DNA from 2 places in the Neobacillus phoenicis genome. Region 2 is predicted to be linked to the other one. Evidence: riboswitches for the same ligand, from Rfam matches in the RefSeq annotation. Region 2 holds a riboswitch; the other holds the start of a gene.
What was found. A riboswitch is a leader RNA that binds a small molecule or an ion and turns the genes downstream of it on or off. The one in region 2 is predicted to bind FMN.
Positions count from the first base shown of each region.

Region 1: it holds a riboswitch for FMN, as region 2 does, so the genes downstream of both, AA0X95_RS11880 (ECF transporter S component) here and ribD (bifunctional diaminohydroxyphosphoribosylaminopyrimidine deaminase/5-amino-6-(5-phosphoribosylamino)uracil reductase RibD) in region 2, are expected to answer to the same signal.

Region 1 is NZ_CP154847.1:2,293,232-2,305,673, forward strand. It holds gene AA0X95_RS11845 (cytochrome c biogenesis protein ResB) at 1-471, shown strand, start outside; gene ccsB (c-type cytochrome biogenesis protein CcsB) at 472-1,656, shown strand; gene AA0X95_RS11855 (response regulator transcription factor) at 1,903-2,619, shown strand; gene AA0X95_RS11860 (ATP-binding protein) at 2,616-4,394, shown strand; gene sigX (RNA polymerase sigma factor SigX) at 4,662-5,213, shown strand; gene AA0X95_RS11870 (hypothetical protein) at 5,188-6,381, shown strand; gene AA0X95_RS11875 (peptidoglycan DD-metalloendopeptidase family protein) at 6,551-7,318, shown strand; FMN riboswitch at 7,442-7,572, shown strand; gene AA0X95_RS11880 (ECF transporter S component) at 7,733-8,317, shown strand; gene AA0X95_RS11885 (ferredoxin) at 8,423-8,671, opposite strand; gene AA0X95_RS11890 (helix-turn-helix domain-containing protein) at 8,929-9,975, shown strand; gene AA0X95_RS11895 (RecQ family ATP-dependent DNA helicase) at 9,966-11,474, shown strand; gene AA0X95_RS11900 (CPBP family intramembrane glutamic endopeptidase) at 11,471-12,079, shown strand; gene AA0X95_RS11905 (LysM peptidoglycan-binding domain-containing protein) at 12,072-12,442, shown strand, end outside.
Region 2 is NZ_CP154847.1:3,641,418-3,653,859, reverse strand. It holds gene AA0X95_RS18920 (ABC transporter ATP-binding protein) at 1-1,442, shown strand, start outside; gene AA0X95_RS18915 (Cof-type HAD-IIB family hydrolase) at 1,584-2,333, shown strand; gene AA0X95_RS18910 (cold-shock protein) at 2,969-3,169, shown strand; gene AA0X95_RS18905 (YwbE family protein) at 3,275-3,475, opposite strand; gene AA0X95_RS18900 (hypothetical protein) at 3,468-3,671, opposite strand; gene katA (catalase KatA) at 3,941-5,404, shown strand; gene AA0X95_RS18890 (oxidoreductase) at 5,501-6,343, shown strand; gene AA0X95_RS18885 (serine hydrolase) at 6,439-7,527, shown strand; gene AA0X95_RS18880 (CBO0543 family protein) at 7,560-8,084, shown strand; gene AA0X95_RS18875 (GyrI-like domain-containing protein) at 8,224-8,694, shown strand; FMN riboswitch at 8,792-8,938, shown strand; gene ribD (bifunctional diaminohydroxyphosphoribosylaminopyrimidine deaminase/5-amino-6-(5-phosphoribosylamino)uracil reductase RibD) at 9,065-10,147, shown strand; gene ribE (riboflavin synthase) at 10,163-10,822, shown strand; gene AA0X95_RS18860 (bifunctional 3,4-dihydroxy-2-butanone-4-phosphate synthase/GTP cyclohydrolase II) at 10,878-12,071, shown strand; gene ribE (6,7-dimethyl-8-ribityllumazine synthase) at 12,301-12,442, shown strand, end outside.

The DNA.
Region 1 (12,442 bases), 1.3 Mb from region 2:
TTTTTCCCGGATTTTGAATTTGATAAAAACGGGGAACCTACAACAAAATCACGAGTACCCAATAATCCTGCTTTCGTTTTTCGTATGGTTACTCCCGATAAACCAAAGGGAGAAACGGCCTTTATTGCGATTAGACAAAACATTGAACCATTTGGTGATAATAAGTATAAGATCGCATTTAAGGGTATAGAAACAAAGAATGTCTCTGGATTTATTGTCCGAAAAGATTCGTCATTATGGGCCATTATTTTAGGTGGTATAATATTTATGATTGGTGTCATTCAGGGTGCATACTGGAACCACCGTCGAATCTGGGTACAAAACAAAAACGGACAAGTATGGATTGCCGCTCATACAAATAAAAATTGGTATGGAATAAAACGGGAAATTGAAACGATATTAGCAGATACCAAGGTTGGCATTCCAGATGACCAACTTCAAAAAGAAAATATAGATAAGGAGGGAGTCTAGTTGGCAGCACTAAGTAGTAATTTATTATTTGTTTCTTTTATTCTTTATTTAATAGCGACGTTGTTTTTCGGCGGCTCTATTAAATCAAAGAAAGAGTTTAATGAGAAGAAGGGAACCAACAGGTGGGGGCACATTGCTGTGTTTTTAACAATAGTTGGTTTTATTTCGCAGCTAGGTTATTTTATCACTAGATGGATTGCAGCTGGACACGCTCCAGTAAGTAATATGTTCGAGTTTACCACATTCTTCGGAATGGCGCTTGTTGGTGCATTTATTGTTATTTATTTTATCTATCGTACAACTTTACTTGGACTATTCACCATGCCTGTAGCTATATTGGTAATTGCCTATGCGAGTATGTTTCCAAGGGATATTACACCATTAATACCAGCACTACAAAGTTATTGGTTGCATATTCATGTGACCACTGCCGCAATCGGGGAAGCTATTTTGGCAATTAGCTTTGCAGCCGGGCTAATTTATTTAGTGAAGGCAATTGATCAAACAAAATCTAATAAACAAACCTTTTGGTTAGAAATGGTTATGTTTGCATTAATTACAGTACTTGGCTTTGTTACTGTATCATCTGTATTCTCAGGAACAGGCTATCATGAGAAATTTAATTGGATTGATAAGCATGATGCTGAGCAAGTTCTTGAATATACGATGCCTGCTCTTGTTGGTCCACATAAAGGGGAACTAGTAACAGAGAGTGGGTTTAAGCCTCTTATTGAAGTACCGGCTTTCATCAATGCGAAAAAATTTAATACGGTTATCTGGTCATTATTTGGTGGTCTGGTGCTTTATAGCTTAATAAGACTAATCATTAGAAAGCGAATTGCAGCCGCACTTAAGCCACTTGTCAAGAATATCAAACTTGATTTTGTGGATGAGATTAGCTATCGCTCAGTATTAATTGGTTTTCCTGTTTTTACATTAGGCGCGCTCATTTTTGCAATGATATGGGCACAAATGGCCTGGTCTCGTTTCTGGGGATGGGATCCAAAAGAGGTCTGGGCATTAATTACATGGCTTTTTTATGCGGCATTTTTACACCTTCGCCTTTCTAAAGGCTGGCATGGAGAGAAATCAGCTTGGCTGGCTGTTATCGGTTTCGTTATCATCATGTTTAACCTAGTTGCCGTTAACTTGGTAATTGCAGGACTCCATTCATATGCTGGGTAAAATAGTAAGACAAGACTTATACTAAATTTTATAGCCTTCACTTCAAAGTGAGGGCTTTTTTAAAATAATGCTATATTAGAGGTGTTTGTTGTTTTAAAGACAATTTTAATTGGAGCGGAAATCAACAACAAATCCTAAAAAAAATGGATTGTCAAATAATTGACACTTTTTAGAGGAGTATTTACTACGAAAAGATAGCAAAATACGATACCATTTTGTAAAATAAACCTCATGGGGGGATTAATAATGGATAATGACGTAAAAATTTTAGTCGTAGATGATGAAGAAAGAATTCGCCGATTATTAAAAATGTATTTAGAGCGTGAAGAATATAGTATTGATGAAGCAGAAGATGGTAACGAGGCATTGACAAAAGCCATTGCTAATGATTATGACGTTATTCTGCTCGATCTTATGATGCCTGGTAAAGATGGAATTGAAGTTTGCAGGGAACTTAGAGAGAAAAAGGCAACACCAGTCATTATGTTAACGGCAAAAGGTGAAGAAATCAATCGTGTCCAAGGCTTTGAAGTTGGCACAGATGATTATATTGTTAAACCCTTCAGCCCTAGGGAAGTGGTCTTACGAGTGAAGGCACTGCTTAGAAGGTCATCACAAACTAGTTATCTGCAGACTGAAACCACAACAAAAGACGTCATTGTATTTCCACACCTTACGATTGATAATGACGCTCATAGGGTAACTGCTGATGGTAAGGAAGTAAGCTTAACACCAAAAGAATACGAATTATTATATTTTCTATCAAAAGCACCAGATAAAGTCTTTGACCGCGAACAGTTGTTAAAAGAAGTTTGGCACTACGAATTTTTTGGTGATTTACGGACAGTTGATACGCATGTGAAACGTCTCCGTGAAAAGTTAAATAAGGTCTCTGAGCAAGCAGCAAGAATGATTGTAACAGTATGGGGAGTGGGCTACAAATTTGAGGTAATTAATGAATGACCTTTTTACGAAGTGTTGTAGGTAAGCTTTGGTTTACCATTCTTTTATTGGTTTCCTTTATTTTGTTTATCTTAACCGTCATGCTCCTAGAGTTTTTTCAAAACTACAACATTCATGAGACAAAAGATAACCTTACTAATACTGCTGAAAAAATCGCAAATGTTTTGGAAGAACATCCAAATGAGAAATTTCCACTAGGGTTAGAAATCTCATGGGAAATTATCGATGATGTTACTAAAGTGGTCATTGTAAAAAATGAGAATGAAATCTACTACTCTCCGAATACGGAAAAAGAAAAAAAACTAACACTGACATATATTAAAAATGACAATGAATTAGCAAAAGTCTTTCAAGAAAAGACGGTAGAAAAAATATCTGATCTTTCGGAAAAGACGGGAAGAAACGAATCGGATTATTCGATTATTGGTGTACCGTTGCATTTACCTGGCGATGAACATGGTGCTGTATTTATTTATCAATCATTACGGGTGATGCAGGAAACTACCCATTCCACAACAAAGTTTATCCTGCTTGTTGCAGGTGTCGCAATTATTTTAACAACTATCTTTGCTTTTTTTCTATCAACGAGAATTACAGCTCCATTAAGAAAAATGAGAGAAGCTGCTTTTGAAGTGGCAAGAGGGAAATTTGATACAAAGGTTCCCATTCTTACTCATGATGAAATTGGAGAACTGGCCACTGCCTTTAACCAGATGGGACGACAATTAAAGTTTAATATGAATGCTCTTAGTCAAGAAAAAGAACAGCTCGCCAGTATATTAAGCAGTATGGCTGATGGGGTCATTACCTTTAACCGCGATGGAACCATCTTAATTACCAATCCTCCTGCAGATCGATTCCTTCAATATTGGTATTATGAAAAAGGAGGAAATACTTCAGATGTTGAGGCCATTCCATCACAGGTAATGAATCTCTTTCAAAAAGCGGTAGATACTGAAAAGGAACAGGTGGGTGAAATCTCACTTCAAGGTCGACACTGGGTTATACTAGTGAGCCCGCTATACAGTAATCAATTTATTCGCGGAGCAGTTGCAGTTTTAAGAGATATGACGGAAGAAAGACAATTAGATAAGATGAGAAAAGATTTCATTGCTAATGTCTCACATGAACTTAGAACACCTATCTCCATGTTACAAGGTTATAGCGAAGCCATTGTTGATGACATTGCTGAATCCCAGGAAGAGAAAAAGGAAATGGCCAAGGTCATTTATGATGAATCATTAAGAATGGGACGTCTTGTTAATGAACTACTTGACCTTGCAAGAATGGAGGCGGGGCACCTTCAGTTAACTATTGAAGAAGTAGATCTTTCTTCATTTATCAATCGCATTATTCACAAATTTCAGGGATTGGCGAAGGATAATGAAATTCAATTGACAGTAGAAATTGGTAGTGGTATTGCAACCGTTTCCTTTGATCCTGATAGAATAGAACAAGTTTTAACCAATTTAATTGACAACGCGATCAGACATACTCCAAAAGGTGGATTGGTTAGGTTAACTGTTTCAAATGAAGAACAGGCAATAAAAATAGAAGTCAAAGACTCAGGCTCTGGAATCCCTGAAGAAGATTTACCGTTTGTTTTTGAACGTTTTTATAAAGCTGATAAAGCGAGAACAAGAGGAAGAGCGGGTACTGGTCTTGGCTTAGCAATTGCTAAAAATATTATCGATGCCCATCGAGGTCATATTTCTGTTCAAAGTAAGATGGGACTAGGAACGACATTTTCCTTCCTTCTCCCTCGAAAAAAGTAATATTTACAACTATCTTGCCGATTCATCTTGATTCACGGGAAACAATTATAGGAAAAACCTTTGCCAGATATATAAAAGATGCTCATCCATTGGATGAGCATCTTTTATATATTTTACGTGCTCCTATTTAAATGGAAGAATGATAAATGACTTGATAACAACTTCCATCAAATACCTTCCTTTTTACCAAAAAAAGGTCTATATTTATAAGGTGTAACCTTTTATACATATCTATCGACTAATATTATTGAACGGGGAGGGGAATTGATGGACTCCGTTTTCGATGAACTTTATCAAAAATATCATCATGACGTTTTTCAATTTCTATTTTATATGGTCAGAAATAAAGAACACGCTGAAGATCTTGTACAAGAGGTCTATATAAGGGTATTTAAGTCTTATAATCGCTTTGAAGGGAAAAGTAGCGAAAAGACTTGGCTATACTCAATTGCGAGAAATGTTGCCATCGACTTTTTTCGAAAGCAAAAAGGCTGGAAGGAAAGATTACTCGAAAAATTTGATTGGTCAACCAATCAAGTTAAAGACGAATTTCCAATACCAGAAGAAATTACGGTTCAACGAGAAGAAATCAAATGGGTATACAAATGTCTTGAACATTGCACGATTGACCAAAGGGCAGTTATTATTTTACGTTACCTACAGGATTTATCCATTTCAGAAACTGCCCAAGCATTGGGATGGTCGGAAAGTAAGGTTAAAACTACACAACACCGCTCCTTAAAGGTTTTAAAAAGGCATATGGAAATGTTTTATGATAAGGAGGGATTAATTAGTGAAAAAGTCAGAGTGGAGCGATAGAGAGCTCGAAGAATTATTAATGCAAATGCCAAAAATAAAGGATCATCGCAATCCTCGTGACATTTACCAAACTCTTTCTCTGAAAAGGCGAAAAACTAAAACGTGGCTGTTACCGGGTTTGGCGACTGCGGCTGCATTATTTCTATTTTTCATTTTAGTCCCTAAACTAATGGATGGAGCCAATTCATCTTCTGATAAAAAAGCAGAAATGACCTCGTTCAATACTGAAATAAAAGATGCCGCTCAAAAGAAAAATTCGACATTTGCCTTGGATAAAGGTGATTCTTCTTCAAAAGAAAATGCTATATCAGGAACTCCTAAAAATGAGGTTATGTCAACGAGTACTATAAAAACAGCTATATATTCAGATGATGTTGGTAATGGAAAGGTGTTAACGTATTGGATTCCAGACCCACAAGGACAGATACTAATACCAGTTTCTACGGTTATAGCAAAATCTGATAAGGAATCATGGCTGACCCTATTTAATGAGAATATGGCAAACTTAAAAGAGGAAGAATGGGGACTTACAGATTTTTATCCACTAAATGGAACGATGAGTATGAATTCAGATAACACTACCATTCAAGTCGATGTTCCTCTAAATCATCAGTACGGACAAGGATCAACTAATGAAACAAGCTTTATTAATGTGATAAATAAGGACATATCTTCGAACAGTGATATTAAAAAAGTGAAATTTTCAACGAACGGTGAACCGGGAATTGAGTTGGGTAATTTCGGTAATAAGCAGGAATTAGATATTAATGTGGCAAAGAAACATGGCTTCTTCTTTTATTTACCTACCGGAAGTGATGTTCCATTCCTGGCACCGTCAACTACTACCTATTCAGATATTAACAAAGCTTTAGATGCAATGAAAACGGATCAAACAGAATTAGGTCTAACAGGATCTCTCTCACCACTATTGCCGATTAGTAACGTTTCTATTACAGATAAAACGTTAGTTCTATCATTTAAGGGGAATACAAATTTACAGGATAACCAAATGACAGTATTTGCCTTTGAAGCTTTATTGCTAACTGCTAAAGATTTTGGTTTAGAAAAAGTAGTAGTTAAGGATTCACCAATCATGCAATTGGGTCCGTTCGATTTAACAAAGGAAAACCAAGTTCCAGTAGCTCCGAATCTACGTTTAATTCAATAAACAAAAAAATCAACCGTTTTAGGTTGATTTTTTTTGTATAAAATAACAGAGCTCTCCAAATTATAACAAGTATGTGCCATTCCCTCTTCAAAAACCATATATGTTCTAAATGGAAGGGTTTAAACATAGTGTGGAGAAGAGGAAAAGTTTAAGGAGGAAAAGAAAAAGAATGCGTGACTACATAAAGAGGTTTCTTATTGCCATAATTATGGCGCTTTGTGTCAGTTTGTTATTTTTAGGTGGACGACATACAGAGGCAGCAAGTGGATCTGCAACAGCTGAAATAAAAGAGCAATGGATTTGGCCGTCAGATGGAATTATATCTGATACATTTGGAACAAGAAAGGGAAAACATAAAGGAATTGATATTGCTGGTAACTTAGGTACCCCTATTCTTGCTGTTGATGATGGTGTGGTTATAAAATCCTATTTTTCTACTACATATGGTAATGTGGTATTTATTAAACACCCAAGTAACTTTGTAACAGTGTATGCACATTTAAACATGAGAAATGTTATGGTGGGACAAAATGTTAAGCAAGGTGATATGATCGGCAAAATGGGAAAAACAGGACAAGCTACAGGTACACATCTTCATTTTGAAACACATCAACTTGAGTGGAGATACGATAAGAAATTTGCGTTGGACCCGGAAGTTCTACTAGGGAAAGCAGACGTGGGTGAAACAGTTCAAGGGGGAGTGGCTAGTATAGGTGATCATATACTAGAGGCAAGTTCACATTTTAACACGAGTGATGATAATAGCAGGATTCAAACAACTGAACCGTCAGTAAATGACACTTATATCGTTAAACAAGGTGATACCTTGTACTCAATTTCAAGAAAGAGAAATACATCTGTTAATAAAATTAAAGAATTAAACCGGCTGACTTCTGATTTGATAAGACCAAAACAAATATTAATTATCGAAAAATAACAAGACTTGCAGATTTACATCTGCAGGTTTTTTCTGTATATGTTACAAAAAAGAAAAATAGCAATCCTTTTACTTAACAAAATCTTGGTCCTGCATTATAATTAAATTTGTAATTTAATAACGATCTATCTTCGGGGCAGGGTGAAATTCCCGATCGGCGGTATTGAGCATTGCTCTAAGCCCGCGAGCCTGTATAGGCAGGATTTGGTGTGATTCCAAAGCCGACAGTATAGTCTGGATGGGAGAAGATGGAGGTTCTGCAGACGTTCAAAAATGATATTTCAATGGACGTTTATTAAGCGTGCCTTTGTAAACTCCCTCAAGTTAACTGCTTGAGGGTATTTTTATTCTTGATGTCGTCTCTTTGCTGAACCTCTCTTCCTAACGTGATGGATCAAAAAAGGAGAGAGGAAGATGGAAAAAATGAAGAAAACGAAGAAAATTAATGTAAAGGCATATGTTTCAATTGGTATGCTGAGTAGTATTGCATATCTATTAATGCTACTAAACTTTCCGCTGCCGTTGTTTCCTAACTTTTTATTTGTTGATTTCAGCGATATTCCCGCTTTAATTGCTGCATTAATTTTTGGCCCAATTGCGGGTATATTGGTTGAGTTTTTCAAAAATGTGCTTAATTATCTTGCGACTGGAAGCCAAACAGGGATTCCTGTAGGACATATTGCTAATTTCCTAGCTGGTATTGTGTTTGTTCTTCCAACATATTATGTATACAACAAACTAAAAACAAAAAAAGGTATGACAATAGCTTTAGTGGTTGGAACTGTAACAATGGCTGTGGTTATGAGTATCCTTAATTACCTTATCATTTTGCCGGCATATACTGTATTAATGGGATTTCCAGATATGAGAAATCTAGTCGTTCCAGCTATACTGCCATTTAATATATTGAAGGGTGTCATGATGTCATTCATTTTCATGTTGTTATTTATTCGGATGCAGACATGGATCCATAAATTTTCAATAATAAAAGGGGCATAAAAAAACAAAGGTCCATTTGTGGACCTTTGTTTTTTGTTGTTGAAATGAAAAACCCCTCCTGTTTTAGAAGGGGTAGTAGCTTAAGAATATTTTATTAGCAAAATATTATTCAAATTTAGTTGCATTACCATCAAATGGTTCGTCTGCAACTTTAATTGAATCAGTTGGGCACCCTTCAAATGCATCCATCATATCATCGATTAATACATCTGGAATCTCAACGATACCTTCGTTATCATCAAGTGTTACAAATGCAATACCTTCATCATCGTAATCATAGATATCTGGTGCAGCTGCGCCGCATGCACCACAAGCGATACATGTTTCCTTGTCAACAATTGTGTACTTTGCCATGAAAAAAACCTCCCAGTAAATTAACAAAATATTCTTGCTAATTTCCATTGTAAAATGGAAACGCATAACTCATTTCTATTGTAAAACTGTATGGGCAACTTTTCAATAGAAAAATGTTATTATAGCCTTGCATCTGTAAATTGAATTTCTTAAAGTTACACAATTTTCAGCAACAAGTACCTCCATTTCATGTTAAAATAATAATAGAAAAAATGGATATTTTGTCGAATATAAACAAGAAAAAGTGGTGAGGTGGAATGAAGCAGATAGAATCCATTATTCTTTATTGCTTAAAACAACTAAATTGCGAGCGAACAGTTTATTCCATCTTTCATTTACTTAATGGAAAAAAGTCTTCACAAACGATTCAGGATGCCCACTTGTTCTCCTTGAAAAATTATTTTGGGATTTATGAACCCCTAACAAGAGAGGCTTTTGAAGAGATTATCCAATCCATGGTACACCAAAATCAAATCGCCTTTTATGGTGACCAGCGATACCATCTTACCACTCTTGGGAAGACACTCCTTGAAAACAATCCACCTACGTCTTATTTGGATGGGTGGAAATATCATTCATTTACTAATATATTTTGGGAAAGACTGTCGTTATTCGTTCAGGTTACTTCAAATCTTGTAAACGGAGAAAAAAGATATATTCCTATACAAAAAAACAAAGAACACCATCAATGGTTGAAAAGTGTATTAAAAGAGATAAAAGTCCAAAAGAAAGCAGTAGGTGAAATGGTTTTTGCTGAATTGGTGAGTTGTTTTGACCATTATAAAGGTGTGGACCCATCTATTTTTGTTTTTCGGCTGACTGGTTTTAAAAAGATTGGTTTAACGCCACAACAGACTGCTAGGAAGATGGAGATGGATTTGCATGATTACCACCTTGCTTTTATTCAAATACTTCATTATTTAATACAAAAGATTAGGCAGGAAGCAGATCAATTTAGCATTTTACCTTTACTTATTCGAGACCTTAAACAAACAGATGAATTAACTCTTTCATCTAGGAAAACATGGAATTTATTAAATCAGGGATACCCACTTGACCACATTGCCAATCTTAGACAGTTGAAAATGAGTACCATTGAAGATCATCTTGTTGAATTTGCTTTACATGTAAATGATTTTTCCATTGATACATATGTGAGCAAAAATCTACAAGAGGAGATTTTATCCATTGCTCGAAAATTGGAAACGAGACAATTAAAGCTGATTAGGGATGAATTAAATACAGCCACATATTTTCAAATAAGGTTAGTCTTAGCGAAATATGGTGATAAGTCATGGAACTAGAAATACTTTTAGAGCAATATTTTGGGTATCATTCATTTAAAACAGGACAAAAAGAAGTCATTACCTCCTTACTTGAAGGGAAACACACATTGGCCATGCTACCTACCGGTACGGGGAAATCTTTATGCTACCAGTTACCTGGTTATATCTTAAAGGGCCAGATTTTAATTGTTTCACCACTTTTATCCCTAATGCAAGATCAAGTAGAGCAAATGAATCGGTTTGGAGAAAAAAGGGTCGTGGCATTGAATTCCTTTCTTCCTGTAGAAGAAAGGAACAAAGTGCTGAATCGATTGAACAATTATAAATATATATTTATTTCACCTGAAATGATGGGGATTCCATTTATTTTAAGAAGACTTCAACAGCTTACCGTTTCATTGTTCGTGGTGGATGAGGCTCATTGTATTTCACAATGGGGCTATGATTTCCGACCAGATTATTCAAAACTAGGGGATATACGCCAAAAACTCGGAAATCCCTTAACATTAGCACTTACGGCTACTGCTACTAAGAAGGTAAGGGAAGATATTATTACATCCCTTGGATTAGAAGTAGTTAATAAAATTGAATCAACGATCGATCGTCCGAATATTTCTTTTTATGTTGAAGAATTGGCTGATTTCAATGAAAAGCAGAATCGTATAATTGAACTTGTATCTAAACTGAAGAAACCTGGAATCATTTATTTTTCAAGTAAAAAAATGGCCGAACAAATGGCATCTTTATTAGGTGAAAAAGGAATCTGTCAGGCTATGGCCTATCACGGGGGACTGGAACAGAATACAAGAATTCTGATCCAACAACAATTTATTCACGATCAACTAGATGTAATTTGTGCAACTAGTGCTTTTGGTATGGGAGTAAATAAGGAAAATATTCGTTTTATCATTCATTATCATATGCCAATGCAAATGGAATCTTATCTTCAGGAGATTGGAAGGGCAGGGCGTGATGGTAGTCCGAGTATTGCGATTCTCCTATATTCTCCCGGTGATGAACAATTACCAATCCAGCTTGCAGAGGGAGAGCTTCCATCGGTACAACAAATTGATTGGTTGTTCCAGCAAATTATGCAAATCCAACAGTTAGACGATGGTGGTATTAGTCTCCATAGTGACTTAAGAGATTTCGGAGGCTTTACTGAAGTACAGTGGAGAATAATTGTGGAACTTATACACCAGCGATATCAACCAGATATGAGTATTGACACTTTACGATATACAATCTCAGAGTTTGTTAATGAAAGAATAAGGATTAAAAAGAGTAATATATATCAAATGAAAAAATGGGTGGAATCAACGACGTGCCGCCGTGAATTTATTCTGAAACATTTCGAAGAAACACTCACCTCCAAGGTTTCATTATGCTGCGACAGATGTGGGATACATCTAGAGAATTATGAATCAAAAGGAAATCTTCAAATAAGAAGACCTAGTGATGGAGATTGGAAGGATTATTTAACCAAAATTTTATTAAATAGTGAGATGAGTGAATGAAGAAAAAGTATAACGAATTAATCGCCAGCTTAACAGACAAAGAACTACTTTCCCATTTATATTTAACACAGGTCATTCTTTTAATCATTTCTTTCATTTTAGGAATTCTTTTATTTGACCATTTTTCTTTTTTAAAGACTTTCAATTTGATGGATCGGAACATAATTGTAATAGGTATTCCTGCAGGTGTGGCAGTAGTTATCATAGATATTATATTAATGAGAATTCTGCCTTCATCTTTTTATGATGATGGGGGATTGAATGAAAGGATTTTTAAGAATAAATCGGTCTTTCATATCTTTATCATTGCGGCATTTGTAGCATTTAGTGAAGAATTACTTTTTAGAGGGATCATACAAACAAAGGTTGGACTACTATTTGCCAGTATTATTTTTGCTATTATCCATTATCGATACCTTTTTAATTGGTTCTTGTTTTTAAATATTATTGTCCTTAGCTTTTTAATCGGTAGCATTTATGCTTATACAAATAATTTAGTTGTTACAATCATTATGCATTTTGTCATTGATTTTCTTTTAGGTATATATATAAAATTTAAACGTTCACTAATTGATGTCCAACAAGAGGGGGGTCTCCATGAATAAAGAAGAACCATATAGGGACCAAGCGGAAAGGTTAAAACAACGGATCCAAAAAATAAATGAAAAAGTGGAGTACGGTGATGAATTACCTCCACGAGAACAAATCCATCGGCAAAAAAAGAAGAAAACAAAATGGAAGCTAAGATTTCCTGTGATACGATTATTAGTATTATGTTTTATCCTTTTACCAATTATTATCTTTAGTGTTATTTCATATCGTGATAGCGGTAAAAAAATCATAGGGACAGAAAAAACCTCAAGCGAATCTATCGGATATGAAACCATTAATCTTGACAATAATGAAGATGAAAGCAAGGCGGATTCTGAAAAAACTGAGGATAATATTCAAGACGATTCAAATGTGAC
Region 2 (12,442 bases):
AGTTGTTTGAACATGTTCAAAAGCAGTCGTTCCGTTTCTTTGATAATACGAAAACTGGGCATATCATGAGCAGAATTACGAATGATCTCTTTGATCTTGGTGAACTTGCCCATCATGGACCAGAAGATGTATTTATTGCAATGATGACCTTTATTGGTGCGTTTTGGATTATGTTGACAATCAACGTTAAACTGGCATTTGTTGCTATTTTAGTGCTTCCATTTTTAATGATACTAGTTGTTGTTTGTAATTTGAAAATGAATAAAGCATGGGGGCAAATGTATTCAAGCATTGCAGATGTGAATGCACGAGTAGAGGACAGTGTATCAGGGAGTCGCGTCGTTCAATCGTTCACAAATGAAGAATTTGAGATTGCTAGATTTAAAAAGAATAATAAAACCTATCGTGCGGCAAAATTAGGTGGATACCGGGTTATGTCATTTAGCTTATCAGGTATTTATATGATGACACGTCTCATTACCATAGTCGTTCTTGTATATGGAGCATGGTTGAGCTTTACAGGTCATTTGACGTATGGATCGCTGGTTGGGTTTGTCCTATATGTAAATGTTCTATTTAAACCGATTGATAAAATCAGTGCCATTATGGAGCTTTATCCAAAAGGAATGGCTGGATTTAAGCGATTTATTGAATTAATTGATTCAGAACCTGATGTAAAGGACACAAAAGATGCGGTTGAGGTTGAGTCATTAAAAGGAAATATTGTATTTAATGATGTTTCTTTCCGTTATGATCGGCATAAATCTGTTCTTGAACATATTCAATTAGAGATACGGGCGGGTGAAACGGTAGCTTTTGTTGGCCCATCCGGAGCAGGAAAAACAACCATTTGTTCTTTGATTCCAAGGTTTTACGATGTAAATAGCGGCGGAATCACCATTGACGGAATGGATATTCGCGACATGACGAAAAAATCGTTACGCTCACAAATAGGAATCGTCCAGCAAGATGTGTTTCTATTTACAGGAACTCTCCGTGAGAATATTGCGTATGGAAAGCATCATGCAACAGATGAAGAAATTGCTGATGCAGCTCGCCGTGCACATCTTGAACAGTTCATTGCTTCATTACCAGATGGATATGAAACGCAAATTGGTGAAAGAGGTTTGAAACTTTCCGGTGGCCAAAAACAACGTATTGCCATTGCACGAATGTTTTTAAAGAATCCTCCGATTTTAATCTTGGATGAAGCCACCTCTGCGTTAGATACAGAAACGGAAATGGTGATTCAAGAAGCATTGATGGAGCTCGCTCAAAACAGAACTACACTTATTATTGCCCACAGACTGGCGACCATACGCAACGCCGATCGCATTATTGTGGTAACAGAAGAAGGAATAGCAGAGGAAGGCCGTCATGATGAGTTGTTAGAACAAGACGGTATTTTTGCAAACCTTCATCGTGTGCAATTTCAGAGATAAATTTCAAAAAGAACTCTTCTGAACATAGAAGGGTTCTTTTTGAGGTTTAGTGTAATATAATTATGTAAACTAAAAGTTTTGATTATTTATCCAAAAAGGTGTTACCCTAGTAAGGAAATGGCGAAAGGAGAATTCATACATATGGATAATTTTTTAAATGATGTAGAGATCAAACTTGTCGCGCTCGATATGGATGGTACTCTTTTGAATAAAAAAGGCCAGATTTCTGATACCAACCGCCAGGCGATTAAGGAGGCACAGGAAAAGGGGATAGCTGTTGTATTAAGCACCGGACGCTCCTTTCATACAAGTCGGGAGCATGCCGAATCACTTGAGCTCACCTCATATTTAGTAACAGTTAATGGCAGTGAAATTTGGGATGATAAACGGCAATTAGTGGAAAGAAACCTGGTGAACTCCGAGCTGATCCAATGGATGTGGGAACTAACACAACAACATCAAACCAAGTTTTGGGCAATCAGTACAGAGCGTAGCTGGCATAATGAAATGCCAGAGGACTTACATAGTATCGATTGGTTGAAATTTGGGTTTACTATTGACGATGATGCAACAAGAGAGCTAATTAAACAAGTGCTTGAAGCAAAAGGTGAGTTTGAACTTACCAATTCAACATTAAAAAATATCGAAGTGAATCCGCAGGGGATTAATAAAGCTAAAGGGCTCAGAATGGTCTGCAGCCGCTTGGGCATTGAAATGAAAAATGTTATGGCTGTTGGGGATAGTATGAATGATCTAATGATGATTAAAGAAGCGGGGATCGGCGTTGCAATGGGGAATGCCCAGGACATTGTGAAAGAGTCTGCCGACTGGATTACCTCAACAAACGAAGAAGACGGAGTTGCCAAAGCCATTTATAAATGGGTTCTCTGAAGGAACGGAAGATAAAAACATTACTAGTCGTTCCGATTAATTACACTGCTTTTTCAAGTAAAGAAGGTCGCGTAGAGAAGAGGTCCTATGAGCCCGTAATTTAGATTTTCAAGTAAAAAGGTCGCATAGAGGAGTCCTATAAGCCCGTAATCTTGATTTTCAAGTAAAAAAGGTCGCATAGAGAGGTCCTATGAGCCCGTAATCTTGATTTTCAAGTAAAGGGGTCGAATAGAGGAGTCCTATGAGCCCGTAATCTAGATTTTTAAGTAAAAAAGGTCGCATAGAGAGGTCCTACGAGCCCGGAATCTAGATTTTTAAGTAAAAAAGGTCGCATAGAGAGGTCCTACGAGCCCGTAATCTAGATTTTTAAGTAAAAGGGTCACATAGAGGAGTCCTATGTGACCGTAATCTAGATTTTTAAGTAAAAAAGGTCGCATAGAGAGGTCCTATGAGCTCGAAATCTTGATTTTCTTCCTAACGGGCACTAGTTGCTCCCATCCATTAAATAAAGAATAAAAAAGTAAATAATAATTTTTTTTACATGTGAGTATAAGCTTTAAATTTGCGGGTAAAAATAATCAGGCAAGTATATTGCAATTTCATGTATAAGGTACATGCTAGGAGGCTACAAAGAAATGGAACATGGTAAAGTAAAATGGTTTAACAGTGAAAAAGGATTTGGATTCATTGAGCGTGAAGGTGGAGAGGACGTATTCGTACACTTCTCTGCGATTCAAGGCGAAGGATACAAATCATTGGATGAAGGTCAAGAGGTTACGTTTGAAATTGAAAATGGACAACGTGGACCACAAGCGGTTAACGTTCGTAAATCATAATGACCCACCAATAGAACAGACTCCAAAACGGAGTCTGTTTTTTTATGCAAAAAGGCCTCCACCAACATGGAAGAGGCTCATGAAAAATTTTTTTAACAGTTGCTATTAAATATTTTGTATTTCCTGTACTCTGCCAACTTGTCCATCTGTCAGCCTCACTTTAATCCCATGAGGATGAAAACTGGAATTGGTTAGAATATCCTTTACCACACCGGCAGTTAATTTGCCGCTTCTTTGATCAGCCTTTAGGACAATTTTAACTGCCAAACCTGGATAAATGTCCTTTCGATTTTGGCCGTTAGACACCCATTTTTCTCCGTGAGTTACTTACTTTCTTGGTTTGCTGACTTTTCATTTTTTGCGTCGCATTAGCGTTATTCGATGAGGCATTCCCTGAAGTGGATTTATTCTTTTTATTTAAAAGCTGCTGCTTCATCGCTTCTTGTAAACTGATCTTCTTTTTTGGTTCCTCGGTTTGGTTTGTTTGATTTATTTCACTCATAATAATCCTCCTAAAATATACGTTACCTACAGTATAATCTATTTTTTTCTATATTAATAATGAATCCTCACAGTTGAAAGAATTTTTTAGGACGTTATTTCTTAATTTTGGCATAACGTCCCATATTTTTAATACCTATGTAGTAGTGGGTACACGTCAACTAATTGATAATCAATATTAGTTTAAAATTATTATAAATTAGTATTGATTTTAATAAGATTTATATTATAATCTAGTTAAGTTCAAAAAATAGTTTACGAGGTGATTAAATGAGTAACAACATTAACAAGCATTTAACAACAGGAAATGGGGCACCAGTTGGTGATAATCAAAATTCTATGACTGCTGGTTCACGCGGCCCAACATTACTTCAAGATGTACATTTACTAGAGAAATTAGCTCACTTCAACCGTGAACGAGTACCTGAGCGTGTGGTTCATGCAAAAGGAGCTGGAGCACATGGCTACTTTGAAGTAACTAATGATATGTCCAAATACACAAAGGCAAAATTGTTCAATGGTGTGGGTAAACAAACTCCAATGTTTATTCGATTCTCAACTGTGGCAGGAGAGCTGGGCTCAGCTGATACAGTTCGTGACCCACGGGGCTTTGCTGTGAAATTTTACACGGAAGAAGGAAACTATGATTTAGTTGGGAACAATACCCCTATCTTCTTTATTCGTGATGCGATAAAATTCCCTGATTTTATTCATACACAAAAAAGAGATCCAAAAACTCATTTGAAAAATCCAAATGCAGTCTGGGATTTCTGGTCATTATCACCAGAATCCTTGCACCAAGTGACGTACTTAATGGGTGATCGTGGATTACCAGCTACACTTCGTCATATGAATGGATACGGGAGCCATACCTTCAAATGGGTAAATCAAGAGGGGGAAGCTGTTTGGGTAAAATATCATTTTAAAGCGGAACAAGGTGTCAAAAACATGTCACCTGAAGTGGCGGCAAAATTAGCAGGTGATCATCCGGATTACCATACGGAGGATTTATATAATGCCATTGAAAATGGAGATTTCCCTGCATGGAGACTCCATGTTCAAATCATGCCATTTGAAGATGCTGAAACGTACCGCTTTGATCCATTTGATGTGACAAAAGTATGGTCACACAAGGATTATCCACTAATTGAGGTAGGTCGTATGGTCCTAAATCGCAACCCTGAAAACTACTTTGCAGAAGTAGAGCAGGCAACGTTCTCTCCTGGAACAATGGTTCCTGGTATCGAAGCATCACCAGATAAAATGCTTCAGGGTCGTATTTTTGCGTATTCTGATGCACATCGCTACCGTGTAGGACCAAACCATAATTTACTTCCAATTAACCGTCCGAAGACAGAGGTAAATAACTATCAACGTGATGGTGCGATGCGTTTTGATAATAATGGAGGAGGCTCTGTTTACTACGAGCCAAACAGCTTCGGGGGACCAAAAGAAGCACCGGAACATAAACAGACTGCATTCCAGGTATCAGGTGTAGCTGAGCAGGTAGCCTATGATCAAAATGATCATTATACGCAGGCTGGTGACCTGTACCGCTTAATGTCCGAAGAAGAAAGAGCACGACTCGTTGAAACCATTGTTGGCGCAATGAAGCCAGTGGAAAGAGACGATATTAAACTCCGTCAAATTCAGCATTTTTATAAAGCAGATCCAGAGTATGGTGAAAGAATAGCTAAGGGATTGAATTTAGCTATTCCCCAAGGAGTAAAATAAAACAGCAAGACAATCAAACAAGCAAAGGCCGTTCAAAAAGTTGAACGGTCTTTTTTCATGGTATTATAGATAGTAAAATAATGGGGGAATTGATATATGAATCAACCAATTGCAATTGTAACCGGAGCTTCAAGTGGTTTTGGACTATTAACAGCTATAGAGTTAGCTAAATCGGGTTTTCAAGTAATCTCAACAATGAGAAATGCAGAAAGAAGTGTGGAGCTATTAAACGAGACAGAAAGACTCTCAATACAATCAAATATAATAGTTCATGAACTAGATGTTACTTCAGAGAGTTCAATTGGAAGATTAGCCGCACTAATTGAACGTGTTGGCAGGGTTGATGTTCTCGTGAATAATGCTGGCTATGCTGCTGCAGGGTTTGTTGAGGAAATTACGATGGAAGAATACCGACAGCAATTTGATACTAATTTTTTTGGAGTCATAGCAGTAACTAAGACCGTTCTACCTTTTATGCGCAAGCAAGGGGAAGGTAAAATTATTAATGTCAGTAGCATTAGTGGGAAAATTGCTTTTCCGGGACTTTCGCCCTACGTAGCTTCCAAACATGCATTGGAAGGTTGGAGTGAAAGCCTTCGCTTAGAATTAGTTCCGTTTGGCATTGATGTTGTCTTGATTGAGCCAGGATCGTATAAGACTAATATCTGGTCCACAGGAAAGCAAGTGACCACATTATCGTTACAAACAGAATCTCCTTACTATGAATATATGAAGAAAATTGAAGACTACATCCAATTGGGTGAAGGAAACTTCGGTGACCCTAAGGAAGTGGCAGAAAAAATAGCAAGAATCTCAATAGGCGGTCGATCTAATTTAAGATTTCCAATTGGTAAAGGAGTAAAAACAACTCTTTTCTTTAAAAACATAATCCCATGGAAACAATGGGAAAAAATCTTCATAAAAAAATTACATAATTAAGTTGCACTACAAAAAACTTACATTTTCTACACATTTCGACAATGTTTTTAAATTTCCCCTATTAAACTAGTTCTTAGTGACTAGGAGGGGAAAAAGTGTTAGTAAAAAGAATATTCATTACCGTTTTAACTTTGCTATTAATAACACAGGGGGGCATCAAATCAACAGGAAAGGCAGAGGAAAACCAGCCCATAACTGACCTTCAGGCTGATCTAGCCCAATACATAAAGCCGTACCAAGGAAAAGTGACCCTTCGTTATCAAAATCTTGTTACAAATGAAGGCTATTCATTAAATAGCAATACGGAAGTGCCAGCTGCGAGTACCATCAAGCTTCCGTTAGCCTTATTCGTGATGAAGCTTGCTGATGAGGGTCAGATTGACTTAAACGAGACATTAACTTATCAAAGCCGGCATTATTATGGCGGCAGTGGTGTCATCCAGAATGACAAGGTGGGTTCGGTCTATACTATTGATGAACTTGTCGAAAAAGCGTTGATTTATAGTGATAATATTGCATTTATTATGTTGAAAGAGCGGGTAAGACCCAATCAGTTTGTTTCATTTTTAAAAAGCCTCGGAGCTGAGTATGCCTATCCAGGTGGCAGGAATACGACCTCAGCTGACGATTTAACTCTATATACAGAGGAACTGTATCGATACGCAAACCAAAGCGTCAATGGGAAAAAGCTTGTCCAGTACCTAGAACATACTGTTTATAACACAACTATTCCACAGGGTATAAAGGATGTGCCGGTTGCCCATAAAGTTGGAATGATTCCAATGAATTTAATTTATAACGATGCTGCAATTGTTTTTGCTGATGAACCGTATACCTTAGCTATCACGACAAGAGGGATTGCCTATGAAAGATCACAAGAGGTGATCGCTGAAATTGCCTCAATTATAAACAATCATCATCAGTTGATTGCAAAAGAGAGAAGTGAAAAGCTGGCTATAACCGCAGAAGCTAAAATTGGCAACATACCATTGTCTTTTGAAAAAGGATCCTTTTATTATGATTATTTAGAAAGAAAAATGTTTGGGAATTTGTATAACGCTTCTAGTGATAATGGGTATTTTGGAGGTTATTCATCCTACCAGCAGCTTGTAGCTATTCAAATTGAAACGAAGAAACTTCGCGCACCCTTTGTTATTGATAATTTTACAATTAATTGGAAATAATAGGTGTATTAAGAGTGCGAAGGAGCATCCTGGTGAATCTGAATGTAATATACGGGGCCATTTATATTTTTTCAGCAATCAAATGGGGAAATTGGAAAAACTGGAAAGCCTTTTATCCCACCTTTCTCTTTTTAATGGTAGGTGATTTGGTCTATCAATATTTGTTCTATAAGCATAGTATGTGGGAATATGTGCCTGTAGGAAGTGATAAAGGTTGGGCTAAACATACTCATATAGCCTTTTTGGTGATGTTAATAAAATATCCAATAACAGTTAGCATCTTTCTTGGTCATATGCCGAAGCCATTCCTTAAGAAGATAGCCAATATCGGATTGTGGACCATAATATATACAATAAATGAATACGTTGATTTAAAACTAGGTGCATTAATTCATAAAAATGGTTGGAATTTAGGGTGGTCAGCTTTTTTTAGCTTCGTCATGTTTTCCGTTCTGGTGATTCATTACTATAAACCATTACTTGCATGGATTCTTTCAGCGATATATGCTGCTTTTCTCTGGAATGCTTTTGATATCTCATCAAGTATTTTAAAATAATGACACTGTCAAAACAGCCTTCATATAAGGTTGTTTTTATTTGGCTTTAAAAATAACTCAGAAGTCGAAATATTTTTGCAGGACTTTAAGGGATATTCTTAGAATAATAGAAATATGATGGAACAAAGGGGGGATTAGCTTGGGGATCCAAGTAATTGAAAAAGAAGAAATTAAGGTAGTCGGAATTTCGTGGACAGGTACTTACTCAGAAGTAAGTACAATCCCGAGTCTCTTTAACAAAATGGAATCACGTTTGCAAGAAGTACCTTATCAGACAAAAGAGCCTGTTCTCATTGCACCTTTTCATAGCAGGGAAACGGAGTTCACCTATTACGTCACTACCCCTGTAGATAAGCTTGACTCGATCCCGGAAGGAATGGTTGGATTTACGATTCCTAGTAAAAATTATGTATACACTACCCATAAAGGAAAACCAGAGGAAGTAGAACATACATACCTTCGATTATTCAATTGGATGAAAGAATATGGATATGAGCAGGATCACCATGCGTTAAGTTTAGAAGTTTATAAAGAAGAGCATAAACATCAAAATGCGGTAGGAGATCTTCATTTTGAAATTTATTTACCAATCAAGACATATAAGGAATAGAAAGCGGCCTAGTTAGGGCCGTTTTTTTGTATGAAAATTTAAAAGGCGTTTTCCTTTACTGTTTGAATTAAGTATAATAACATTTAATATATCTAAATAATTCCTTCGGGGTCAGGTGAAATTCCTAACCGGCGGTGATGAAGCCATGCTTCTTAGTCCGTGACCCGGTTATCCGCTTGGATAAACGGTGGATCTGGTGAAACTCCAGGGCCGACAGTTAAAGTCTGGATGGGAGAAGGAAAAACGAGGTTTATGGGTAGGGTGAAGTATACCTATTTTTAAGCTTTTATTTCCTAATGTCTTTTTAACGACCCTGAAGAATAATTTTCTTCAGGGTCTTTTTTAATCCTTTTCAAAGGAGTAGAAAAAAATGAACGATAAATTTTACATGAATCTAGCTTTAAATCTTGCCAAAGGAACTCTAGGTCAAACTACTCCAAACCCTGTGGTAGGCGCTGTGCTCGTGAAGGACGGCCAAATTATCGGAATGGGTGCCCATTTAAAAGCAGGTGAACCACATGCAGAAGTACATGCCATTCAAATGGCTGGTGAAAAAGCGAAGGATGCTACCTTGTATGTAACACTTGAGCCGTGTAGTCATCATGGAAAAACACCACCCTGTAGTGACTTGGTGATTAGGACTGGGGTGAGGAAAGTATTTGTGGCAACAACTGACCCAAATCCACAAGTGGCAGGAACAGGTATTGAGCGAATCAAGAAGGCAGGAATTGAAGTGGAGGTGGGTTTACTCCAAGAGGAAGCTCGTGAGCTGAATAAAGTCTTTTTTTATAACATTCAAACAGGTCTGCCGTATGTCACATTAAAATCGGCGGCAAGTTTAGATGGGAAAACTGCAACAGTAACTGGTGAAAGTATGTGGATTACCGGTGAAAAAGCAAGAGCCGATGTTCATCAGTACCGCCATCTGCATGATGGGATATTAGTTGGTGTTAATACCGTAATAAAGGACAATCCATCCTTAACAACAAGAATGTCTTCCGGTGGCAAAAATCCAATCCGTATTATTCTTGACACTCATTTAAGAATGCCTCTAAATGCCAAGGTTATTACTGATCAGCAAGCACCGACTTGGATTGTGACAGGGAATGATGTAGCCAAGGAGCAAATCAAACTTTTCATGGAATGGGGCGTTGAAATAATCCAAATGGAAACGACCCACATACGTATAAAGGATTTACTTGGTATTCTCGGAAAAAGGGGATTGACTTCACTTTTTGTTGAAGGTGGCGCTGAAGTACATGGAAGCTTTTTGAAGGAACGATCTTTTCAACAGATTATTACTTATATTGCACCCAAATTGATTGGCGGAAAAACGGCGCCAACTTTATTTGGTGGACATGGGATCGAAAAAATTGCTGAAGCCGTTTCATTGAACATTAAACAAGTAGATCGAATTGGCGATGATATCAGAATCATTGCAGAACCTATGTAAGGAGAAGAAACTAGTATGTTTACCGGGATCATTGAAGAAATAGGAAGCATTGCCAATATGCAAAGAACGGGTGAATCGTTTGTTCTTACGATTGAAGCAAAAAGGATACTTGAAGATGTTCACCTTGGTGACAGTATTGCTGTCAACGGAGTATGTCTTACCGTCACTTCTTTTTCAGGGAAGCATTTTACAGTTGATGTAATGCCTGAAACGGTGAAAGCGACGAGCTTACATACAATAAAGCGTGGTTCAAAAGTAAATTTGGAGAGAGCGATGGCTGCAGGGGGAAGATTTGGAGGTCACTTTGTTTCTGGGCATATTGATGGAACTGGGGTCATTAAAAGGAAACAGGCGCTTGAGAATGCGGTTTATTATGAAATTGAAGCAGACCCAGACTTGCTGCGATATGTCATATTAAAGGGATCGGTTGCCGTAGATGGGACAAGTTTAACCGTCTTTGCAGTAACGGAGAACAGCTTTACTTTATCGTTAATACCTCATACATTAGCTGAAACAGTATTAGGATTAAAGGGCTCCGGGGACATAGTGAACCTCGAATGCGATATGATTGGAAAATATGTTGGGCATTTTTTAACAAACCTTTCAAATGATAATAAGCAAAAGAGCCAAAAAGGAATAACTGCTAATTTTTTAGAAGAAAATGGATTTTATTAAAATATTTTCGTTTGGAACGGCTATGGGTTAAGTGATAAAAAAGGAGTGGTTTGGCATGTTTAATACGATCGAGGAAGCTTTATCGGATCTGAAAGAGGGCAAGGTTATCATTGTTTGTGATGATGAGGATAGAGAAAATGAAGGGGACTTTATTGCCCTAGCTGAAAAAACTACCCCATCTGTTATTAATTTTATGGTCACTCACGGCAGAGGGCTGGTATGTGTACCGATAGAAGAAGAGTTAGCGCAAAAATTGGATTTAATACCCATGGTTTCTAAAAACACGGATCCTCACGGAACTGCCTTTACAGTCAGTATTGATCATAAGTTTTCAACGACAGGGATTTCTGCTTATGAAAGGTCAGCCACTGTCTTAAGCATGCTTGATCCTGAAGCAAAAGCAAGTGATTTTAAAAGACCTGGTCATATCTTCCCGTTAATCGCAAAAAAAGGTGGAGTCTTGCGACGGACAGGACACACTGAGGCAGCTGTAGATTTAGCTAGATTGTGCGGCTCTAAGCCTGCGGGGGTCATTTGTGAAATCATGAATGAAGATGGGACTATGGCACGTGTTCCTCAGCTTAGAAAAATAGCAGATGAGCTAAACTTAAAAATGATTACTATTAAAGACTTGATTGAATATCGAAACAAAAAGGATAACTTAGTCAAACGTGAGGTGGAAATCAATTTGCCTACAGAATTTGGCACCTTTAAAGCTGTAGGGTATTCCAATCTTGTTGATGATAAAGAACATGTTGCATTAGTGAAGGGGGAAATCGACCCTGATACACCTGTTCTTGTCAGAGTTCATTCAGAATGTTTAACAGGAGATGTTTTTGGTTCCTACCGCTGTGATTGCGGGCCACAGCTTCATGCAGCCTTAAGTCAAATCAATCAAGCGGGAAATGGCGTGCTTTTGTACATGCGCCAGGAAGGACGCGGAATCGGCCTGTTAAATAAAATGAGAGCGTATAAGCTGCAAGAAGAAGGCTATGATACCGTTGAAGCGAATGAAAAGCTTGGCTTTGGAGCTGATTTAAGGGAATACGGCATCGGGGCTCAAATCTTGAAGGACTTAGGCATTAAGAAAATGATGCTGTTAACGAACAATCCCCGTAAAATTAAAGGTTTGAAGGGCTACGACCTCGAAGTAATTGAGCGAGTGCCACTGCAGATGGAAATGAGAAAAGAAAACGCCAATTATTTACGAACAAAGCATGATAAATTAGGGCACATGTTTCATTATTAATATAGACTGTGTTAAAGAACATTGTTAATTTCTATACTCTGTTGATTGGAGTGGAAGGCGCAAAGACTCCTGCGGGAGTAGCGGTCTCGGGAGACCCCGCAGGAGGAACGACGAGGAGGCTCCCGGAACGCCCCGCGGAAAGCGAAGTGTGCCTGGAACGGAAATCAACAGACCACTTTAACAAAGCCTTAATATAAAGACAAAAATATAATTATTTGGAGGCATACACATGGGACACACATTTGAAGGAAATTTAGTAGGATCAGGATTAAAAGTTGGAATCGTGGTTGGACGATTTAATGAATTTATTACCAGCAAATTATTAGGCGGAGCACAAGATGCGCTAAAAAGACATGGTGTTGAAGAAGCAA